3 regions of the Robertmurraya sp. FSL R5-0851 genome follow, and region 3 is predicted to be linked to each of the others. Evidence: riboswitches for the same ligand, from Rfam matches in the RefSeq annotation. Region 3 holds a riboswitch; each other region holds the start of a gene.
The links. Region 3 has a riboswitch for S-adenosylmethionine ahead of mtnK (S-methyl-5-thioribose kinase). Riboswitches for the same ligand answer to the same signal wherever they lie in the genome.
Positions count from the first base shown of each region.

Region 1: it holds a riboswitch for S-adenosylmethionine, as region 3 does, so the genes downstream of both, MKX65_RS20240 (methionine ABC transporter ATP-binding protein) here and mtnK (S-methyl-5-thioribose kinase) in region 3, are expected to answer to the same signal.
Region 2: it holds a riboswitch for S-adenosylmethionine, as region 3 does, so the genes downstream of both, MKX65_RS14085 (methionine biosynthesis PLP-dependent protein) here and mtnK (S-methyl-5-thioribose kinase) in region 3, are expected to answer to the same signal.

Region 1 is NZ_JBBOOE010000001.1:3,940,497-3,945,075, forward strand. Features, by position in the region: gene MKX65_RS20225 (carboxymuconolactone decarboxylase family protein) at 66-437, opposite strand; gene MKX65_RS20230 (MetQ/NlpA family ABC transporter substrate-binding protein) at 553-1,401, opposite strand; gene MKX65_RS20235 (ABC transporter permease subunit) at 1,415-2,083, opposite strand; gene MKX65_RS20240 (methionine ABC transporter ATP-binding protein) at 2,076-3,101, opposite strand; SAM riboswitch class I at 3,280-3,385, opposite strand; gene MKX65_RS20245 (aminotransferase class I/II-fold pyridoxal phosphate-dependent enzyme) at 3,492-4,579, opposite strand, start outside.
Region 2 is NZ_JBBOOE010000001.1:2,745,560-2,750,138, reverse strand. Features, by position in the region: gene MKX65_RS14095 (bifunctional homocysteine S-methyltransferase/methylenetetrahydrofolate reductase) at 1-663, opposite strand, end outside; gene metC (cystathionine beta-lyase) at 660-1,847, opposite strand; gene MKX65_RS14085 (methionine biosynthesis PLP-dependent protein) at 1,851-2,957, opposite strand; SAM riboswitch class I at 3,038-3,142, opposite strand; gene MKX65_RS14080 (hypothetical protein) at 3,309-3,545, shown strand; gene sda (sporulation histidine kinase inhibitor Sda) at 3,619-3,753, opposite strand; gene MKX65_RS14070 (gamma-glutamylcyclotransferase) at 3,942-4,579, shown strand, end outside.
Region 3 is NZ_JBBOOE010000001.1:1,358,620-1,363,198, reverse strand. Features, by position in the region: gene MKX65_RS07085 (pyridoxal phosphate-dependent aminotransferase) at 42-1,214, opposite strand; gene MKX65_RS07080 (nitrilase-related carbon-nitrogen hydrolase) at 1,346-2,122, shown strand; SAM riboswitch class I at 2,191-2,349, shown strand; gene mtnK (S-methyl-5-thioribose kinase) at 2,422-3,609, shown strand; gene MKX65_RS07070 (methylated-DNA--[protein]-cysteine S-methyltransferase) at 3,634-4,131, opposite strand; partial or broken gene MKX65_RS07065 (ATP-binding protein) at 4,146-4,579, opposite strand, start outside.

The DNA of each region.
Region 1 (4,579 bases), 2.6 Mb from region 3:
GTTAGAAAAACTCACCTTGTGGTTTCCATTCTTTTCTTGCTAAATCCTCTCGATAAGAGCTTAACTCACTGTTTTAATTGATTAAAATCATCCATCGTATTTTGTACAAGGGTAACAGCCTGGCTCATGGCACCGCCTCCACCAAAGGCTGCAGTTACACCAATCGCTTCAAGAATCTCTTGTTCGGTTGCGCCTTGGTCCAAGCATCCTTTCACATGGTAGATGATGCAATATTCATCCTGAGAATACAGGCTAATTCCCAGAGCAATTAGTTGCTTTTGTTTTTGAGTTAAGACTCCCTCTTTGAAGCATGCTTCTGTGAATGCATTAAAATGGCTAGCGATATCTGGCATTTTTTGAGTAAACGCACCAAGACCTTGTTTATAATCATGTAGAGCTTCTTCACTCGGATTTCTTGCAATAAATCCTTGATCCATTTGTCCCACTCCAGTCTTTAAGTTATGTAGTATCACATATGTTAGTATCCTTGAATTGAAACAAATTATTACACAAAAAAACAGATGCCCCTATAAGAGACACCTGTTTTTTCTATTATTCAGATACTGGTACTACAGCACCTTCGTATTTTTCAAGGATAAAGTCTTGGATTTCTTGTGAGTGTAGTACTTCGACTAAAGCTTTGATTGCTTCAGAGTTTTCGTCACCTTTACGAACCGCGATTACGTTCACGTACGGAGACTCTTTGTCTTCGATTGCAATTGAATCTTCAATTGGGTTTAGACCTGCATCGATCGCATAGTTCGAGTTGATAAGTACTGCATCACCTTCATCATTGTTAAAGATTTGTGGTAATAATGATGCTTCGTACTCTGTGTCAAAGTGAAGATTTTTAGGATTTTCTGCGATATCTTCAACTGTTGCTTCTACGTTATTAACGCCTTCTTTAAGAGTGATTAATCCCTCTTTTTCAAGCATAGTTAAAATACGACCGTGGTCTGCAACGGAGCTGCTCATGATGATATGTGCTCCTTCTGGAAGCTCTTCTAAGCTCTTGTACTTTTTAGAGTACACACCCATTGGTTCGATATGGATTCCACCCGCATTAGCAAAATCATAACCATGTTCAGCCATTTGAGACTCAAGGTAAGGAATATGTTGGAAATAGTTTGCATCAAGATCACCAGACTCTAACGCTTGGTTAGGTAGGATATAATCTTGGAATGTTTCAATCTTTAATTCAATTCCTTTTTCCGCTAAAAGTGACTTTGCTTCTTCTAAAATTTCCGCATGTGGTACGTTAGAAGCTCCAACTACTAACTCAGTAGTTTCTGCTGCTTCTTCGCCTTCACCAGCGTTAGACTCATCTTCTTTTGCTGTACCGCAAGCTGCAAGAACTAAAGCAACTGCTAATGATAAAAATAAGCTTAAAAATTTCTTCATTTTTGTCTCTCTCCTATCTTTTGTCTAGTTTTGATGTTATAGAATCTCCAATAAATTGGATAATAAACACAATAATTAAAATGATGACTGTTGCTACCAAGGTGACGTCGCTACGACTTCTTTGGAACCCTTCCAAATACGCAAGGTTACCTAAACCACCCGCACCAATCACACCAGCCATTGCTGTATAACTCACCAAAGCAATAGCCGTAACCGTAATACCAGATACTAAAGCTGGCAGTGATTCAGGAATAAGCACCTTAAAGATAATCGTGCTTGTTTTAGCTCCCATGGATTTAGCCGCTTCAATAACTCCTTTATCAATCTCACGCAATCCGATTTCCACCATTCTCGCGTAAAACGGAGCCGCACCTATAATTAATGCCGGTAAAGCTGCATTTTCACCAATCATCGTATCTAGTATAAGCTTTGTAAAAGGGATAAGAAGAACGATCAATATAATAAAGGGAATCGAGCGGAAGACGTTCACTACAGAACTGATCACTTTATTTACAATTGCATTTTCCCAAATATTACCCTTAGCTGTTAAAAATAATAAAAGTCCTAAAATTAATCCAAGAACAAATGTAATAACAACTGATATAGCTGTCATATAAAGAGTTTCATTCGTTGCCTCAATCATTTTTTCCCAGTTTACGTTTGGTAAAAGTGTCTCAAGCATTCGAAATCACCTCCACTCCAACCTGTTGTGACTCGATATACGCAATGGCCTTTGAAAGCTCTTCTTTTTCCCCATCTAAGTGGATGAAAAGCGTTCCGTAAGATCCATTTTGTGTTTGTGATATTTTCCCTTGCAGGATATTAACAGTCACATGGTAATGACGAATAAGATTGGTAATCAGCGGTTGCTCTGCTGCTTCTCCAACAAAGCCTAATTGAACAACCGTACCGTGCGGGTAAAGTTCTAATAAATGTTCAATCGTTTCCTTCGTTTCTTCAGGCTCTGTTACCTGCTGAACAAATCGTTTCGTAATTTCTTCCTTAGGGTTCTTAAATACATCAAGAACAGGACCGAGTTCAACGACCTTTCCACCTTCCATCACAGCTACACGATGACAAATCTTTCGGATTACGTGCATTTCATGTGTGATAAGGACAATGGTTAATCCTAAACGCTTATTAATATCAACTAATAGCTCTAGAATCGAATCGGTTGTTTGCGGATCAAGTGCAGATGTTGCCTCATCACAAAGAAGAACCTTTGGATTATTAGCAAGTGCTCTTGCAATTCCTACTCTTTGTTTTTGCCCTCCACTCAATTGAGATGGGTAAGCGTCTTCTCTTCCTTCTAATCCAACTAAACGAATAAGCTCGTCCACTCTTTTCATTCTTTGAGCTTTAGGAACTCCTGCAATTTCAAGTGGAAATGCAATATTTTCTCTAACGGTACGAGACCATAACAGATTAAAATGTTGGAAAATCATGCTTATTTCCTGTCTAGCTTTTCGAAGGCTACTACCTTTAATTTTCGATACTTCATTATTTGCTACGATAACAGATCCCACCGTAGGAATTTCTAACCCGTTGAGCATACGAATAAGCGTACTTTTTCCTGCTCCACTATAACCGATTACCCCAAAGATCTCTCCTTCAGTAATTTCTAGGTTTACATTATCAACAGCCGTTACTTTTCCTTGTCTTGAAGAATAAATCTTTTTCACATCTTTTATCGAGATCAAAGGTTTCTCCTCCTTCCATTTCCGATTATTCTGATAAAACTACATGGTATCATGCATCAAGAAAGCTTCATTATAACTTAGGTTCTATCATCCGCACCATTCCTATTCGAATGAGAGCTTTCTATATGAACAAAAAAAACCTTCCTGCATGAGCAGAAAGGCAGAAACAGTCACCTTTCTCTCATCTATCAAAGCAATACGCTTTGTGTGAATTGGCACCATTTCAATAATTTGACGGTTGCCGGGCTTCATAGGGCACATCCCTCCACCTCTCTTGATAAGAGCTTATCAATCTATATGAACTTTTACGTTGTAGTCTTAATCACGAGTGATATCGTATCATGGATAAATTGGAGTGTCAACGATAAAATTCGACAAAAATCTTATTGATTACACATTGCTTGTAAGTGAGGTTTTCCCTGTTGCCAATGTAATCGCTTGCTCTAAGTCTTCAATTAAATCCTCCACATTTTCAATTCCAATCGATAGACGAATTAAATCCTCTGGAACTCCTGCCGCTTTTAACCGCTCTGTGTCTAGCTGTTGATGAGTAGTGCTTGCAGGATGAATAACTAAGCTTTTTGCATCGCCAACATTAGCAACATGTGCCCAAAGCTTTAGACTATTTATAAACGTTGCTCCTGACGCACGGCCTCCGTCAATTCCAAAGACAACGATAGAACCTGCTCCTTTAGGTAAGTATTTCTTCGCAAGCTCAAAGTCTGGATGCTTTTGATTTCCGGGATACATCACCCAATTAACACCTGGATGCGCCTCTAAATACTCTACTACCTTTTCAGTATTTGCCACGTGCTCCTTCATTCTCACGTGCAAAGTTTCTAGACCAAGTGTGAATTGAAAGGCATTTTGAGGGCTTAATGCTGGACCTAAATCACGAAGCAATTGCACTCTAGCTTTTACAATATAAGCTGCAGCACCAATTGCCTCACTATATACAATATCATGATAACTTGCATCAGGAGTTGTAAAACCAGGGAATTTAGACGAATTCCAATCAAACTTTCCGCCATCCACGATGATACCACCAAGAGTAGTCCCATTCCCTAATAACCACTTGGTTGCCGAATGAATGACAATATCTGCACCATGTTCGATTGGTCGGCATAAATAAGGAGTCGCAAAGGTATTATCGATTACAAGCGGAATACCTGCATCATGTGCAATCTTTGTAACCTTTTCGATATCCAAAATACGCAAACTTGGGTTTCCGATGGTCTCGGCAAATACCGCCTTTGTTTTATCTGTAATAGCTTGTTTAAAGTTCTCTGGATTAGTTGAATCCACAAACTTCACTTGAATCCCATATTTAGGGAGAGTTACTGCAAATAAATTATATGTACCACCATATAAATTTGAAGCCGCAACAATTTCATCTCCTGCTTCTGCCAAGTTGAGTATGGCCAGTGTAATTGCTGCCATTCCACTCGAAACGGCAAGCGCTCCGACTCCACCTTCTA
Region 2 (4,579 bases), 1.4 Mb from region 3:
TGCTGTTTTAGGTAATTCAACTTGTTCCAAGCTTTCAAGCATATGATGGGGACCAAGTCGACAGTTCACACCCACTACATCCGCACCAAGACTCTCTAAACGTAAGAGGGCTTCATTAATGGGCATTCGGTTTTGCATAATACCAGGGACCTGCATGGAAACTTGAGCAATTATAGGTAAATTTGTTTCCTTTCTTGCATATGGAAGGACCGCTTCCATTTCATCAAAGTCGTAGTAGGTTTCAAGTAACAGACCATCAATGTCTTCGTCCAATAGGTAATGTAACTGCTGTGAGAAGCTTTGGACAATTTCCTCTATAGAGAAGGAGTTCGGGCGGATTCCGCGGTTCCCACCAATCGTACCTACAACAAAGCTCTCATTTGTAATGGCTTGTTTTGCAATTTTTACAGCAGCTCGATTAATTTTATCAACAGAATCTTCCAGTCCATATCTTTGCAGTTTTAAGGAGTTGGCAGCATAGGTATTTGTTTGAATAACATCCGCTCCTGCACGCAGGTAGGCTTTATGAATGTTTAAAATATCATCCGGATGCGACAAGTTTAACTCTTCAAAACAACTGTCCGTTCCATAAGAGTAGAGAAGGGTACCCATTGCACCATCACCAATGACAATGTCTTTTTTCAGTTTATTTAAGAGGTTCATCTTACTATCTCTCCTTGATTTTTGGCTGCTATTGTTTCAAGTGCCGCAGAAAAATCCTTGATGATATCATCTGGATGTTCCAATCCAACAGAAAGGCGAAGGAGACTTTGACTGATTCCTCTTTTTAAGCGTTGCTCAATCGGCATTGCCGCATGTGACATTTTCGCTGGGTAAGAGAGGATCGATTCAACAGCGCCTAAACTAACAGCAAATACGGGAATCTCTGTTAATTCAACGAATTGTTTTACGGCTTCTTCACTTTCAAGTTCAAACGAAAGAACGGCTCCGGCACCTTCTGATTGTTCTTTTTGTATTTCGTACTGTGGATGGTCAGTAAGTCCAGGGTAGTAAACTTTTTTCACAGAAGGATGGTTCTGTAGGAAGTTGGCTATTTGTAAGGCAGATTTTATGGAAAAATTCATCCTAACCGATAGTGTCTTAATTCCTCGTAAAACTAACCAAGCATCTTGAACACCTAAAACAGCGCCAAAAGAATTTTGCAAAAATCCAATCTGTTTAGCAAGGTCAGAATCGTTTACAACAATCGCACCAGCAACTACATCACTATGTCCAGAAAGAAACTTCGTGGCACTATGAAGCACCACATCCGCACCAAGAAGTAATGGCTTTTGTAGAGCAGGTGTTAAAAATGTATTGTCAACAAAGGTTAAAGCTCCAACACTTTTCGCAATGTCACTGATGGCTCGAATATCTGTCACCTTTAAAAGGGGATTGGAAGGTGTTTCTACATAAAAAACCTTCGTATTCGGACGAATCGCTTGTTTTACGGCTGTAAGATCTGTCATATCAACAAAAGTGTGCTCAATTCCAAAACGTGAAAGGACTTCCGTTACCATTCTGTATGTCCCACCATACACGTCTTCCGTAATCACTACATGGTCTCCTTGAGAGAGAAGAAGAAAAGCAGTCGAAATGGCTGCCATACCTGATGAAAAGGCATATCCGTTTGTACCTTCTTCAAGGTTAGCAATGACTGTTTCAAATGCTTCACGAGTTGGATTCGCGCTTCGACCATAGTCGTATTTTCCAAACTCATCGACGCTGTGCTGATGAAAGGTGGATGCATGTTGAATAGGAACGGATACAGCACCGTTAGTAGGATCATATTTATGTTCATTATGAAGTAGTTTTGTTTCAAATGAAAAATTGTGTTCTATTGTCATTTTTTATGCCTCCGAACTTAAACGAGTAAGAGCTTGGTCAATATCTTTAATTAAATCCTCCACGTCCTCGATTCCGACAGAGAAACGAAGCAGGCGATTACAAACGCCAATTGAAAAACGAACTTCTTCCGGAATATCCGCATGTGTCTGTGTAGCTGGGTATGTAATGAAGCTTTCTACACCCCCAAGACTTTCAGCAAACGTAATAAGGTTGAGATTTTGTAAGAATGAATTAACCCACTCTTCTTTTTTAATTCGGAAGGAAAGCATTCCGCCACGGCCAGGGTAAAGAACATCTACCACGTTTTCATGAGTCTTTAAAAAGCTTGCAAGCTCTCTTGCATTTGTTTCATGCTGTTTCATTCTAAGCGCTAAAGTCTTCATCCCACGAATAAGGAGCCAAGAGTCAAACGGACTTAAAACTGCTCCAATAGAGTTGTGGTGGAATCCAAGCTGTTCACAAACTTCTTTTCCTTTTCCAACGATCAAGCCAGCTAGCACATCATTATGCCCACCTAAGTATTTGGTAGCGCTATGAATGACAATGTCAGCTCCAAGCTCGATCGGTCTTTGAAGTAATGGAGTATAAAATGTATTGTCGACAATTAATAAAATATTATATTTTTTCGCTAGCTCAGCAACCGCTTGAATATCCGTTTCTTCCATCAATGGATTGGTTGGTGTTTCAATGAAGATAGCTTTTGTTTTCTCAGTAATGGCTTGTTCGATAATGCTTACGTCATGAGTTTGTACATACGTACTCGTAAGTCCCCATTTTTTAAAGCCTTGTTCTAAGATTCGATAGGTTCCACCGTATAAGTCCCTTGATACGATCCATTCATCACCAGATTCAAAGATTGCAAGAATCGTAGTGATAGCAGCCATTCCAGAACTACAGGCAAATCCTTGATCACCGCCTTCTAAATCAGCAATTGCCGCCTCTACAAGTTTTCTTGTTGGATTGCCTGTGCGAATATAATCAAAGCCTGTTGATTGGCCAATTCCTTCGTGTCGATAAGCTGTCGAAAAGTAAACAGGTGGATTTACTGTTCCCGTTTGAGTTTCACTTCTGTTCCCGATCTGCGCTACCTTAGTTTCATTTTTGTACATTCTAGTCTCTCCCAACATCCTAATAATAAAAAAAAGTCTTCTCTCTAAGAAGAAGACTTTGTTATCAACATGAGCCATTCTTCTTATCTTCCAAGTAAAATACTTGCTGGAATTAGCACCTTTTCAAAAAATTGATGGTTGCTGAGGCTTCATAGGGCCAGACCCTCGACCTCTCTTGATAAGAAATCAAAACATTTAATTTTTTCTAACTTTACTACAGTAAATTGCTAAGTGTCAATCTTTTTTACAAATTTACGACAATATTCTTCGCAATTTCCTAAAATTTACTATATGAATATTCAGAACATTTAATATATAATGGGTTTGAGAACAAAAAGTGGAGGGAAATTCATGCAAACGAAAAGCAGATGTCATCATCGGTATATGTTGAATGAAGACACCTTTTTTGTTACCGAAGATGGAATTGAATTATTTATTTTAGGTGAGAGTCTTCAAGGTTATTTTGTAGGTGGTCACGTGGATTTTCCTCTTGAAATGAGAGAAATAAATGAATCAGCTCAAAAGGAGAAACGACTCTCCAGTCAACCCCCGCAACAACTGTACTTAAATATGATCAATCAGTTATAGACGGGGAAACCCCGTCTTCTTTATTTTGTACAATACATAAAACCACCAGCTTATAGAAGCCGGTGGTTGTGTCCTACGATTTAATTGTCGGTTTTAAGTTTCTTTTCTCAATTTCCTTCTTCAAAAACTTCGCCCATTCTTTATTTTCACCTGACTTCAATGCATTCCGATACGAGACAACTAACATTTCATTACTCATAATCTTCATTTAAAAGCCTCCTTAAAATGGACTGAATTTTCTAGCTTTTTATAATTGTATCGGGTTTCAATCCATTTGAAAACCCAAAACTCCATATTTTTTGCCATAAAATTATTAATATTCTGTTACAGGATTTTCACGTAATGATTTTTTTCATGATAAAATATGGTAAATAGTTTGTATGATGGGGGAGAAGGATGGATACGATCACACTTTTTGTTTATGGAACTTTACGCAAACATGAAACGAATCACGGATTAATCAGGGAAGCTACGTGCATAGCTGAACAGGCATGGGTTAATGGTGAGCTTTTTGATACAGGTAACGGTTATCCTACTCTAGAACTAAATAATTCCGGTAAGGTGCATGGTGAGTTATATGAAGTTAGTAAAAATCTTTTACCTCTCCTTGACGCATTGGAGGATTTTGAAGAGGGGAGAGAGTCTAATTTGTATGACAGAACAAATGTTACTGTTCATACGGATAAAGGCACTAAAGGTGCGCTTGTGTATGTGAATGTGGATGAATCCAGCAAGAACGAAAAAATCACACATGGAGATTGGAAATTACATAGATTCATGGAAAATCCTCCTGAACAAGTATACTACTTTGCGTATGGATCATGTATGGATGATGAGCGATTCCGAAAGGCGGGCGTGGATCACTGTTTTAAAAACCTCGTCGGTGCTGCCGTTTTAAAGGGATACTCTATGAAATACCTTTTCAGAGTAAGTGATGGAGGAAGAGCAGATATTGTGGAAGATGGTGGTGAAACCGAGGGATTAGTTTACTTAACTCCATATGAAGGGGTTGATTATTTATTTGTGAGAGAGGG
Region 3 (4,579 bases):
TGATTTTGATTATTCCAGAATTTAATTCGACTGTCAATACATTAACTAAAAATTTGGAGCTTTGAAATTCTTTCAACCGCTTCTTGCAAACGAGCTTCCGAAGTTAGTAACCCCACTCGAACATAACCCTCTCCCCAGTTTCCAAATCCAATTCCAGGGGCAACTGCAATATGTGCTTTTTCTAGTAATAAATCTGAAAATTGCTCAGATGTATAACCATTAGGAACCTTCAGCCATGCAAAAAATGAACCCTCCGGTGCTTCGACATTCCAACCTAATTCTTGAAGTCCTCCGATAAACACGTTTCTTCTAGATTCGTACAATGCATTTAACTCACGTACACAACTTTGAGAATCTGTTAATGCTGCCACTGCCGCCTCTTGGACAGCTCCAAAAAGACTTACATATAAATGGTCTTGCAACAAATTAAGAGCTGAAATGACACTCTCATTGCCAACGGCAAAGCCTACTCTCCAACCAGCCATGTTATACGTCTTCGATAAAGTATATATTTCAATTCCCACGTCTTTTGCACCTTCTGTTTCAAGAAAACTAATCGGTTTATGACCATTAAAGCCTATCGCTCCGTATGCAAAATCATGTACAACACAAATCTCGTGTTCTTTAGCTAGTGCAACCGTATCTTCAAAAAATTCAGCGTTTGCTATTGCGCCTGTCGGGTTATTCGGATAATTTAAGAACATAAGCTTCGCTTTTTCAAGCTCGCTATCTGAAAGAGCCGTATAATCGGGAAGAAAATGATTTTCCTCTTTCAAGGGCATTGTAATCATTTCTGCTTGTGCAAGTGCTACCCCTGACCAATAGTCTGGATAGCCCGGATCCGGGACGAGAACATGTTCACCTGGGTTTAATAAACATTGTGGGATTTCAACAAGCCCAGCTTTTCCTCCGAAAAGAATGGCAACTTCTTTCTCAGGATTGATATCTACGTTATATTCTCTTTTATAAAAGGTCGCAGCAGCTTCTTTTAATGATGCAAAGCCTTGAAAAGGAGAGTATTTGTGATTATTCGGATTCTCTGCTGCCACTTGCAGGGCTTTTACGATATGTGTTGCTGTCGGTTGATCAGGGTTTCCCTGTCCCAGGTTTATCACATCATGGCCATCACTGATTTGCTTATTTACTTTAGCAACAAGTGAAGCAAAGAATTGTTTAGGTAAGCTTTTTAATAATTTTGATTGAGGATATATCATCTTTTTTCCACCTACTTTAAATATTCGGGTAATTGGCAATTTTTATATTGAAAAACTAGTCACAAATGTATATCGTAAATGACAACTTGTAAAGTATTTTTACTAATATTTTTTAGAAAAGGTGGTTTCTTATGAGAGTTTCATGTATTCAGATGGATATAAGCTTTGGGAATGTAGAAGAAAACTTTCAAAAAGCGGAAAGATTAATAGAGTTAGCAATGGCTGAAAAACCTGATTTAGTCATTCTTCCAGAGCTATGGACCACAGGCTATGATTTAACTCGCCTCGATGTTCTTGCTGACTTAGAAGCAAAAAAGAGCATTGAATTTTTGCAGAAATTAGCTAAAAAACATCATGTGCACATAGTTGGTGGATCTGTTGCTTCTCAAGAAAATAACGGTGTATACAACACCATGCTGGTCATTAGTAACGAAGGAGAACTTGTTTCCACATACAGTAAAGCGCATCTTTTTAAGCTAATGAATGAGCATGAACATCTTCAATCAGGCAGTACAAACGGGATATTTGCTCTAGACAAGTATTTATTTGCAGGATTCATATGCTATGATATTCGCTTTCCTGAATGGATTCGTGCTCATACGACAGAAGGAGCGGAAACCATCGTTGTTGTTGCTGAGTGGCCTCTCCCTCGATTGAACCATTGGAGATCTTTATTAATTGCTAGAGCGATTGAAAATCAATGCTTTGTCATAGCATGCAATCGTTCAGGCTCAGATCCCGACAATGTGTTTGCTGGGCATTCATTGATTATTAATCCTTGGGGAGAAGTAATTGCTGAGGGAGACGAACTTGAATCTATTGTAACTGGTCAAATCGATTTGGCAGAAGTAAAGAAAGTCCGCAACACGATTCCGATATTTTCAGACCGTCGGACAGACTTATATTAAAAACTGTTGACAACTTTAACACTATGCTGATATGATTCTGATCAGTGAATATTAACTGAAAATTACATCTCTTATCAAGAGTAGGCAGAGGGATTTGGCCCGATGAAGCCCAGCAACCGACCGTAATTCCATTGTGAAATGGGGCGCTATCAATTTAGCGCCGGATAAATCCGTAAGGCACGGTGCTAATTCCAACAGAAAGAAATTTCCTTTCTGGTAGATAAGAGGTTTGTTGACTAAAGCCTCAAACCTCTTTCTAGTAGAAAGAGGTTTTTTTATGCAATAGGAGGATAATCATTATGTCAACAGTAATACAAGAAACTTATCAACCATTAACAGAAGAAACAGCCATCTTATTAGCAAAAGAGAGAAATTTATTCTCCGAAAATAGTACTCTATCGTGTACAGAAATAGGAGATGGCAATTTAAATTTAGTTTTTCATATTAAAGATCAAGATGGAAAAGGCATCATCATAAAACAAGCTCTTCCATATGCAAAAGTAGTAGGTGAGTCATGGCCACTCACTTTAAAACGTGCCACTATTGAAGCAGAAGCATTAAAACTATTTAAAAAGCATGCTCCAGAATTCGTGCCTGACGTGTATTATACGAATGAAGTATTAGCTATTACGATTATGGAAGATTTATCACATTTGACTATCTCTAGAAAAGGGTTAATTGACGGAAACGAATATCCCCTGCTTGCAAGTCATCTTGGCACATACTTAGCCAATACAACCTTTTTCACATCAGAGTTCGGGGTGGATAAGGGACAAAAGAAAGAGCTTGTTGGAAAATTTATCAACCCAGAATTATGTAAAATTACTGAGGACCTAATTTTCTCCGATCCTTACTTTGATGCAGAGACCAATGATTTTGAACCACAGCTCACTTCAACCGTTGAAAAACTATGGAAGGATACAGAGTTAAAACTTCAGGTAGCCTTACTGAGAAAAAGCTTCTTAACGGAAGCGGAAGCACTTTTACATGGTGATCTTCATACAGGCAGCTTATTTGTTTCGAAGGAAGAAACAAAAGTAATTGACCCAGAATTTGCATACTTTGGTCCTGTAGGTTTTGATATTGGTCAAGTCATTGCCAATTTATTGTTCCAAGCAATTGCCTTCGAAGAAAAATCCGATTCGATATACTCACAGGTAAGAACATTTTGGAATGTGTATCAAAATCAATTTTCAATCCTATGGGAACATGACAATTTAGAACCATTTGCTCGTATTGACGGTTTCCTTTCTTCTACTCTACAAAAATACTTTCAGGATGCAGTTGGTTTTGCTGGATGCGAACTAATAAGAAGAACAATCGGTCTTGCCCATGTAGCAGACTTGGATGGTCTTCCAGATGAAAAGGAACGAATTGCAGCGAAGGAAAAATCATTAGCGTTAGGTAGAGAATTAATTCTCAAGCGCAATGAATTCACATCCATTGAAGAGTTAGTTACATTTTTACAAACAAAAAAATACGAGTAGAATGATTCTCTACTCGTAATCTTACTATCGTTTAAAGCCAGCTCCTTCTAATGTAAGGAGCTTTTCCTTTATATCTGTACGTGTTCCTGCATAACCTGTCAGCTTCTGATTTTTCCCTATTACTCTATGGCATGGAATAATAATAGGAAGACGATTTGCTTTATTCGCCTGTCCGATTGCACGAACCGCCTTACTATTTCCTATCTTTTCTGCTACTTCTTGATAGCTGTAAGTTGTTCCAAATGGAATCGAGTGGAGGACGTTCCAAACAGATTGTTGAAACTCAGTACCTTCCAACTGAAGTGGCAAATCAAAGTCCTGTCTTCTCTTTGAAAAATAGTCCTTCATTTGCTGCACTGCTTCTTTTACCAGTTCATTATCAAGTGAAAAAATCGGCTGGTGAACTCTTTCACGCCTCTTAAAATCTTCAACTCCAATATGAACGGCCGATACCAGTCCATCTTCAACTACTATATAAATGGTCCCTAACTCCGATTCAACCGTTCCATACAATCTGTTCATACATGACTCCACCTTTATTTTCCGACTGGTAAATACACATGAAATACCGTCCCTTTTCCAACTTCACTTTCGACTTTAATCGTACCCTCATGCTCCTCTATAATCCGATAAGAAACCATTAGACCTAGGCCTGTTCCCCTCTCCTTTGTCGTATAGAATGGCTGACCAAGTTTCTTTAACTTTTCCTCTGGAATACCATAACCCTCATCCTTTATCGAAATATGGATCCGATTATCTGTAGTTTGATTCATTGTAATCGTGATAAATCCACCGCTCGGCATAACTTCTATTCCATTTTTAATCATATTTATAAAAACCTTTTTCAACTGATTAGGCTCACAGATTAACGATGGTAAATCATCATCATAATGAAGGAGGAACTGAACATTGTACAAAACAGCTTGTGCACCTAATAGATTAACCGTTTCAGACATGATTTGAGTAATAC